One region of the Kitasatospora sp. NPDC059160 genome, then DNA from elsewhere that is predicted to be linked to it. Evidence: riboswitches for the same ligand, from Rfam matches in the RefSeq annotation. Region 1 holds a riboswitch; each other region holds the start of a gene.
What was found. A riboswitch is a leader RNA that binds a small molecule or an ion and turns the genes downstream of it on or off. The one in region 1 is predicted to bind cyclic di-AMP.

Region 1 (2,189 bases):
CGGCCGTACGAGAGGTTGTCCCGTACGGCCGGGCCGGCCTTGGGCGTGTCCCGCGCCCAGGTCCACCGGTGCGGCGATCACCCGGTCGAGCGGTCACCCGACATGACCATCCCGGGCGTCGATTCGCCCCGCACCAGCGGTGGTTCACACGTTCCTGCGGAAGGCCCCGGAGGGTCAGAGCGCGACGCCGTGCGCCCGCAGGTAGGCGACCGGGTCGATGTCCGAGCCGTACTCGGAACCGGTACGGATCTCGAAGTGCAGGTGCGGGCCGGTCACGTTGCCGGTCGCACCGGAGAGGCCGAGCTGCTGGCCGGCGGTGACGGTCTGACCGACGCTCACGCCGATCGAGGACAGGTGCGCGTACTGGGCGTACTTGCCGTCGGCGAGCTTGATCTCGACCTCGTTGCCGTAGGCGCCGTCGCTGCCGGCCTTCACCACGACACCGTTGGCGACGGCGCGCAGCGGGGTGCCGGTGGAGGCGACGAAGTCCTGGCCGGTGTGGTGGCCGGAGGCCCACATCGAGCCGGCCACGCCGTAGGCCTCGCCCAGCACGGGGTTGGCGAGCGGGGCGACGTAGCCGGAGGTGGCGGCGACCGGGGCCGCGGTCACGGCCTGGGCCGGGGCGGCGGTCTGAACCTGGGTCTGCACCTGGGCGCCGGGCTTGGCAGCCTCGGTCCGGACCTGCACCTGGGAGTCCGCGGCAGCGGAGGTGTCCTGGGTGACCGGCGCGGCGGACTTCGCCGGAGCGGCCGGCTTGGCCGGGGCGGCGGGCTTCGCCGGAGCGGCGGCGTGACCGGCGAGGGCCAGCTGCTGACCGGGGAAGATCAGGTTCGGGTCGGCGCCGACCACCGAGCGGTTCTGCTCGTACAGCGCGTGCCAGCCGCCCTCGACGTTCTTGGCGTCGGCGATCTTCGACAGGGTGTCACCGCTGACGACGCGGTAGCTCTGCTGGGCGGCCGGGGCGGCAGCCGGAGCGGCGGCCCCGGAAGCGGCCGGGGCGGTGGTGGCCGCCGGGGCGGTGTGCGCCTGGGCGCTCATCGCGGTCACGAGCGGCAGGACGAACGAGGCCCCGGTGACGGCGGTGGCGATGCCGATGCGGGCGGCACGGGGCAGGGCGATACGACGAGCCTGTGCAGGCATGGAATTTTCCTCTCCGACGCCTGCGAGGTGAGCTGTCGGGTTCGGGCTGGAGTTGCCCGGCCGCATGTGCGGCTTCACCCCAAGCCGGCCCTGGTGGTCCGCGCCCGAAAAGGCGCGAACTCCGGTCCGGCGACTTACCTGTGGGTCCCCCGCTCCTGCCGTACAGAGTTCGGTGCGAGCCACCGGGCAGCGGCAGGACTCGGCGTTCCACCCGGTGGATCCGTCCGGACTGGCCGGGCGGTCGCTGAACTAAAACTCATCCGTTCGGGTGAAGCAATGTCGATCTCTTGAATCGGCAACAACCCCCGCAGCCCCGTCACCCTCCGAATGATCCCTTGCACGCTCCGTGCACGATCCATTCACCCGGCGCCACTGATCCACCACCCTGCGCCGCCGGGACCACCCCCGTGCGACCGTCCGTTCACGCACCGCCACCGACCGACACACCACCCGGTGACCCTTGTCACGTACACCCCGGCGGGCGCAGGATTCGGCCCGTGGCCACCTCTCAAGCCGGCACTCTGCGCCTGGGCACCGCGCAGGGCCGCTGGGTACTCCTCGCGACAGTGCTCGGCTCCAGCATGGCGATGCTCGACGGCACCGTCGTCAACGTCGCCCTGCCCCGGATCGGCGCCGACCTCGGCGCCTCCCTCGCCTCCCTGCAATGGACCCTGAACGCCTATCTGCTCACCCTGGCCGGCCTGATCCTGCTCGGCGGCGCCCTCGGCGACCGCTACGGACGGCGCCGGGTCTTCCTGATCGGCGTGGTCTGGTTCGCCGTCGCCTCCGCGGCCTGCGCCGCGGCCCCGACCATCCACGTGCTGATCGCCGCCCGCGCCGTCCAGGGCATCGGCGGCGCGCTGCTCACCCCGGGCTCGCTGGCCATGCTCCAGGCGGTCTTCCACCCGGACGACCGCTCGGCGGCGGTCGGCCTCTGGTCCGGCCTGGGCGGGGTGTCGGCGGCCGTCGGCCCCTTCCTCGGCGGCTGGCTGGTGGACGGCCCGGGCTGGCGCTGGATCTTCCTGCTGAACCTGCCGCTGGCCGCCGCC
Region 2 (2,189 bases), on a different contig from region 1:
GACCGCTGCGGACGGCGTGGTCCTGACCACCGTCGGCGGCGAGGACGCGGCCGCCGCGGCCGGGATCACCGGCGTGCTGCTGGCCGCCCGACTGGCCGTGCCGGTCGTCGCCGCCGCGCTCGACGTGCCCGGCTCCGTCGCCGCCGCCGTCGGCCACCTCCGGGAGACCGGCTCCGAGCGCCCGGCCCTGGCCCCGCTCGTCATCGGCCCGGAGGCGGACCCGGAGCTGCTCGCCACGGCCGCCGAGGAGACCGGCTGCCCGTCGGCCGCACCGCTGGGCGCCTACCCGACGGTCGGCCAGCTGATCGCCTCCACCTACCTGGCCGCCCTGCCGGTGCCGACGGCGGAGGAGCTCGCCGAGGCCGAGGCGGAGGCCGCGGCCGCCGTCGGGGCCGGGGAGGGCTCCCGACGCGCCCACGCGGCCGCCGAAGGGCCCGTGGAGGGCTAGCACGACCCACTGAACGCCCGTCGGCCACCGCCGGCGGACCCGCACTGCCGAAAGGGCCCGGAACGACCTCGTTCCGGGCCCTTTCGCCGTGTTCCGATTCACCCCGCTGGTGCGCTAAGCGGGCAATGCGGCGCAATGTCCGTTTCCAGCTCATTTGTCAATGGACACTCGGCGAATGACGGGCGCGTTCCCCAGCGCGCGATTCACTACCGCTCCCCCGCGCCTCGGGCGCGCGCCCCTTGTGCCCCAACGCTCCGTCACCTCTTTTCTGAGGCGGAGCCAGTTATGAGAATCCGCTGCGATATTGCCGGAAAACGATCATTTACGATCATGAATTACGGCCCATTTGACGTTTTCCACTAAACCGTGATGCGCATCACAGGTATTTGCAGTTTTAACTTAAGTCTGCTTAACGTGCTCCCCGTTCGTGACCACACGGACCCAGTTCATCCGCGACGCCGAGTCCTGCCGTCGGATGTCCTGGCAGCGCGAAATCGCATCACGGCAGGAGCGGGGGAACCACAGGTAAGTCGCCCCGGACCGTTTTCCGGAACGGTCCAGGGCTAGGGGTGAAGCCGCGCCCACAGCGCGGCCGGGCAACTCCAGCCCGAATCCGACAGCTCACCTCGCAGGCGTGGGAGAGGACCGCGTCTTCATGCTGCCTTCCAACGGCAACCGCCTGTCCAGCCGCACCCGTCGCGTGATCGCCGCCCTCGGCGTCGCCGGCGTCGGCCTCACCGTCCCCTGCCTCACCACCGGCACCGCGAACGCCGCCTCCGTCGCCACCTGGGACAAGGTCGCCCAGTGCGAGAGCAGCGGCAACTGGAGCATCAACACCGGCAACGGCTTCTACGGCGGCCTCCAGTTCACCTCCAGCACCTGGGCCGCCTTCGGCGGCACCAGCTACGCCCCGCAGGCCGACCAGGCCACCAAGGACCAGCAGATCTCCGTCGCCGAGAAGGTCCTTGCCTCGCAGGGCCCCGGCGCCTGGCCGGTCTGCTCCGTCCAGGCCGGTCTGACCAAGGGCGGCGCCGCGCCCACCGTCGACACCTCGGCCGGCTCCACCGCGGCCAAGCCCGCCGCCAAGCCGGCCGCCCCGAGCAAGCCGGCCGCGAAGCCCGCCGCCCCCGCGCAGGACCAGGCCCAGGCCTCCGACGACGCCGCGGCCGCCTCCGCCCCGTCCGCCGACAGCACCTGGGCCCAGAAGCGCCAGGCGCAGGCCCAGGCCGGCGGCTACACCGTCGTCGACGGCGACTGGCTGTCCTCGATCGCCGACAAGCACAACGTCCAGGGCGGCTGGCAGCGGCTGTACGACCTCAACCGCAGCACCCTGACCGAGGGCCCGGACACCATCTACCCGGGCCAGCAGCTGACCTTCGGTGACGGCACCTCGGCCCAGGCCGACGGCTCCGCCGCCAAGTCCGGCTCGGACTTCACCTGGTTCGACCGCTCGAAGAAGGCCGGCCAGGCCTCGAACGGCGGTGCCGTGAACGCCAAGCCGACCGCCCAGAGCAAGCCGTCCGCCACCAAGCCCGCGTCGAAGCCCGCCGCCCAGGCGCAGACCCCGGCCCCGGCCCCGGCCCCGGCCGCCTCCGGCAGCATGGCCGCCGCGGTCTCCTTCGCCCAGTCGAAGGTCGGCCAGGCGTACGTCTACGGCGGCACCGGCAACGGCGGCTGGGACTGCTCCGGCCTGACCCAGGCCGCGCTGCGCGCCGCGGGCATCAACATCCCGCGCGTCGCC
Region 3 (2,189 bases), on a different contig from region 1:
GGTCAGCTCCAGCAGGTTCGGGTTGTCGGGGTGGTACTCGAAGGAGTCGATCTCCCCGTTGCCGTTCTTCCAGGTCCACAGGGCGGGCCAGGCGCCGGTGCCGGCGGGCAGCTTGACCCGGGTCTCGGCGTAGTCGCCGGTCTTGACCTGGAACCCCTCGGCGGAGCCCTCGGTGGTCAGGAAGCCGGTGTTCCAGGACTGCTTGCCGTTCTCCAGCGTCGGCCCGCCCGGGGTGGCGGTGAAGGTGGCGACGCCGTTCGCGACGGTGACGTTGTTCTTGTTCAGCCAGTCGAGCTTGTTGTCGTCCGGGTTGTGGTTCCCGTACTTGTACGAGGTGCTCTTGTCGCCGACCCAGCGCTGGCCCCAGTTGATCGGGCCGTTGAACTCGTCGGACCAGGTCAGCGACTTGCCGGCGATCGGGGAGGACGACGCCGGGGTCGTCGGGGTGGCCGTGGCGGTGGGGGTCGGCGTCGCGGTCGGGCTCGCGGTCGGGGACGCGGTGGGGGACGCGGTCGCGGTGGGCTTCGCCGTCGGGCTCGCGGTCGCGGTCGGGGAGGGGGTGGGCTTCGCCGTCGGGGACGGGGTCGGCGTGGGCGTACCCGTGGCCGAGACCACCAGCTGCTGCGAGGGCAGGTTGTGCCAGGCGCCGCCGAGGTCCTGCCAGAAGCCGAACTGGGTGTACGTCCCGGCGGCCAGGGTGCGGGCGGCGCTGGTGTAGGTGAGTCCGCCGGGGCAGATCTGCACGTTGCTCGCGTTGCCCGGGAAGTCCAGGTTGGTGCCGCGCGCGTCGCGGACGCCCACGCCGACGGTCTTGGCGGTGAAGCAGGACGAGGAGTGCAACGCCAGCGAGGCGGTGCCCGCCTTCCCCGCGACCATGGTGGCGGGGGCGAGGCGGTCCTGGGTGACGGTCGGGCCGGTGGCGGCCTGGGCGCCGGAGACGGACGGCAGGCCGAGCAGGCCGGCACCGGTGATGGCGAGCGCCCCGGTCGTGGCGAGGGCGGTGTTGCGGCCACGGTGGGACGGACGGGCGTGGCGGGGCGCGCGACGGCGCCGGGCAGGCTGGTGCATGGGGGTCCTCTGCCACGCCTGCGAGGTGAGCTGTCGGATTCGGGCTGCAGTTGCCCGGCCGCCTGTGGAGCGGCTTCACCCCTAGCCACGCCCCGCACGCTGGTGCGTACGGGCCGGGCGCTGACCTTGGTTCCCCCGCTCCCGTCCGCTGTGGTGCTCGGGTACTCGCCGGCGGGTGGACGGGACTCGGCGTCCCGGCGGCGGGGTCCGCGACAGCGGACGACGACTGCAGGCTAGGCAGGCCGTCCGTGGACGGACAACCTGATGGGGCCGGTTGTCGCGCAGCTCACAGTGGTGTCGATCAACGACGCTGCGTGGCGGCCGAGTTGATCAATGGAGCCGACGCCGACCCGCGGTCCCGCCGGGCCCGCCCGGGCTGCCGGTCGCACACGGTGCGCGGCGCGGCGGTGGCGGACCGTGCGTGACCGCCGTGGCGTGGAGCCGCCCGAGTCCGCCCCATCGGATAAATTGGAGCCCTGGGATTTTCCGCGGTGCACAAGAGCACCGACCGGAGCCGTACGACCCGTCCCCCGTTCCAGAGAAGAGGTCCCGCCCCACCATGACCGCGCCCCTGCCCGCCTTCGCCGGCCGTACCTACGTCTTCCGGGCCGACAACGGCGCGGCCTTCCGCAACTCCTACTCGGCCGACGGCACCCGGCTGCGCTGGGAGGGCCTCGGCGAGTCGGCGGGCCAGTGGGAGGACGTGCGGCTGCACGTCGCCGAGGTCGCGCCGGAGATCTACTTCATCAGCTGGACGGAACAGAGCGGGATCACCGTCAGTCACGTGATGGACCTCAACGCGCTGACCGTACGGGCCTTCTGGACCTTCGAGGGCGAGGGCGGCCGGGTCGGCCAGCTGCACACCGGGACGCTGGAACGGGTCGCCTGACCGGCGCCGGAACGCACCGACCCCCGGGAGCCTCGGCGGCTTCCGGGGGTTCGGTGCGTTCCGCGGGCGGCGCCGTCAGACGGTCTGGCCCGGGTGGCCCGGCTGGTTCGGGACCTTGAGGTGCTGGGACAGCCACTCCAGCGAGGACGGCAGCAGGGCGCTCCAGGTCTCGAAGTTGTGGCCGCCGTTCTCGAGCATGCTGTAGGAGACCTTCATCGGGCTCTTCGCGGCG
Region 4 (2,189 bases), on a different contig from region 1:
CGCCGGTGACGTGGCCGCGGGTGGCGGTCCGCCGGCCGGGGGTGCGCAGGGCGGCGACGAGTCCGTCGACGTAGCCGTCGAGGTCGGCGGGGCGGGGGCCGGGGTAGGCCATCTTGCGCAGGTAGAAGCCCCAGACGCCGGGCCACCGGACCATGGCGGCGCCCATGACGACCATGACGCCCTGCATGAGGGCGTTGGCCCGGTGTTCGACGAAGGCGTCGATCAGGGCGATCCCGGCGACCCGCTGAGGTGCGTCGCCGGCGACCTTGACGACCGTCGCCCCGGTGTAGGACTGCCCGACCAGGACGGCCCGTTCGATGCCGAGGTGGTCGAGCAGGGCGAGGACGTCGGTGGCGACGGCGGCGGGGCCGTAGTCGTCCCAGACGATCGAGGAGTCGCCGAAGCCGCGCAGGTCCATGGTGACGACCCGGTGGCCGGCGGCGGTGAGCAGCGGGTGCAGGTGCCGGTAGGCGCGGCGGGAGTCGAGCATTCCGGGGAGGAGGACGACGGGGGTGCCGTCGCCCTGCCGGGTGTCGTCGTAGGCGAGGCGGCCGCCGGGGACGTCGAGGTACTGGGTGCTCGGGGTGCTGGTGCCGTTCATGGTGGCCTCCGCCGACTCGCTCGTTTCTGCCTGTAGCCATAAAGCTAAGGCTAATAGCCTTAGCCGTCAAGCGTCCGGCCGGTACCGGGGGCGCCCTTCCGTTCACGCCCCCTCGATCCGGAAGGGGTCGTGCTCGCTGAGCAGCTTCTCCAGCCGGGCCTGGTCGACCCGGGCGACGGTGTCCGAGGACTCCTGCCGGTCCCGGACCACCTTGGCCAGCGTGAACGAGGAGGTGACGGTGTAGAGGAGGCCGATCCCGAGGAAGGCCCGGGTCCAGCCGCCGACCGGCAGGTAGGCGATCCCGGCGGCGAGGGCGGTGCCGGAGAGGGCGAAGGAGAGGACGGCCTGGACGAAGTACGCGGCCGTGGTCCGTGACTGCATCGGTGTGCTCATGGCGCCAGGATGCGGCGGGGCGGCCGGGTCGCACATGAGTAGGAGTACTCAGATGGACCGGGTGGCTGAGGGGTCGTTCGTTGACGTCCGATCACCTGTTCCCCAGCGGCTCCGAGCGGATGGCTTGGAATCGGAGCGTCCTAGGATTAACGTCTGATAACGCAGCGCGGTCGTCAATGCCGTACCCAGACGGCACCGTGCGCCGTCGCCTAATCCCACCGACCGGCCTCCGGGCAGGTCAGGGAGCCGGGGAACCACGTTCCTTGGGGTGAATCGGCGGGGCTCCGGCCCGGCCGTAGGAGACCTTCCTGCTCCGAACCCGTCAGCTAACCCGGTAGGCGCGAAGGAAGGAAAGGAGCGCGCCTCCGTGGCGTCGACGCACACCCCGGCACACCCGGCCGGCCCCGCAGCCGGTACCCGGCTCCTCGACCACCCCGGCCCGCACGGTGCCGAGCCCCGCGACGGCGGGTCCGCCGGACCGGCCGAGCCGTACGCCCCGGAGGCCGAGGCCAACCGCCACCGGATGCCGCGTCAGACCCGCGGCGCCTCCCCGCTGCTCGGCGTCACCGCCGTCGCCGCCACCCTGGGCGCCACCGGCTTCGCCTCCGCGACCCCGGCCGCCGCGCCCGCCGTCGAGGCCCCGGACGAGACGGTCGCCCTGGCCGCCGACCCCGGCCTCGCGCTCGCCGCCCGGATCCAGCAGCAGGCCGACAGCCAGCGCACCGCCGCCGAGGAGGGCGCCCGGGTCCAGGCCGCCCAGGAGGCCGAGGCCAAGGCCGCCGCCAAGGAGGCGGAGGCCAAGCGCGCCGCCGAGGAGGCCGAGCGGGCCAAGGCCGCCGCCCTCACCCTGCCGGTCAAGGACTACGACCTCTCCGCCCACTACGGCCAGAGCGCCCGCTACTGGGCCCACCTGCACACCGGCCTGGACTTCGCGGCCGACACCGGCACCGCGGTCTACGCCGTCGGCCAGGGCACCGTCACCTCGGCCGGCTGGTCCGGCTCGTACGGCTACCGGATCGTCGAGACCCTGCCCGACGGCACCGAGATCTGGTACTGCCACCTCTCCTCGATCATCAAGGGCTCCGGCAAGGTCACCGCCGGCCAGCAGATCGGCAAGGTCGGCGCGACCGGCAACGTCACCGGCCCGCACCTGCACCTGGAGGTCCGCCCCGGCGGCGGCGCCCCGGTCGACCCG

Region 2: linked by a shared signal. The riboswitch ahead of ACFXOZ_RS11785 (transglycosylase family protein) and the one ahead of ACFXOZ_RS23455 (peptidoglycan DD-metalloendopeptidase family protein) in region 1 are both predicted to bind cyclic di-AMP.
Region 3: linked by a shared signal. The riboswitch ahead of ACFXOZ_RS13070 (hypothetical protein) and the one ahead of ACFXOZ_RS23455 (peptidoglycan DD-metalloendopeptidase family protein) in region 1 are both predicted to bind cyclic di-AMP.
Region 4: linked by a shared signal. The riboswitch ahead of ACFXOZ_RS40220 (M23 family metallopeptidase) and the one ahead of ACFXOZ_RS23455 (peptidoglycan DD-metalloendopeptidase family protein) in region 1 are both predicted to bind cyclic di-AMP.

What each region holds. Positions count from the first base shown of each region.
Region 1 covers NZ_JBHZCN010000055.1:31,778-33,966, forward strand. Annotated here, with positions in the region: gene ACFXOZ_RS23455 (peptidoglycan DD-metalloendopeptidase family protein) at 175-1,140, opposite strand; cyclic di-AMP (ydaO/yuaA leader) riboswitch at 1,143-1,325, opposite strand; gene ACFXOZ_RS23460 (MFS transporter) at 1,638-2,189, shown strand, end outside.
Region 2 covers NZ_JBHZCN010000021.1:86,041-88,229, reverse strand. Annotated here, with positions in the region: gene ACFXOZ_RS11790 (hypothetical protein) at 1-448, shown strand, start outside; cyclic di-AMP (ydaO/yuaA leader) riboswitch at 926-1,096, shown strand; gene ACFXOZ_RS11785 (transglycosylase family protein) at 1,104-2,189, shown strand, end outside.
Region 3 covers NZ_JBHZCN010000024.1:88,926-91,114, reverse strand. Annotated here, with positions in the region: gene ACFXOZ_RS13070 (hypothetical protein) at 1-1,068, opposite strand, end outside; cyclic di-AMP (ydaO/yuaA leader) riboswitch at 1,076-1,183, opposite strand; gene ACFXOZ_RS13065 (MoaF N-terminal domain-containing protein) at 1,628-1,957, shown strand; gene ACFXOZ_RS13060 (alpha/beta hydrolase) at 2,033-2,189, opposite strand, start outside.
Region 4 covers NZ_JBHZCN010000171.1:88-2,276, reverse strand. Annotated here, with positions in the region: gene ACFXOZ_RS40230 (alpha/beta fold hydrolase) at 1-601, opposite strand, end outside; gene ACFXOZ_RS40225 (YiaA/YiaB family inner membrane protein) at 704-994, opposite strand; cyclic di-AMP (ydaO/yuaA leader) riboswitch at 1,191-1,349, shown strand; gene ACFXOZ_RS40220 (M23 family metallopeptidase) at 1,362-2,189, shown strand, end outside.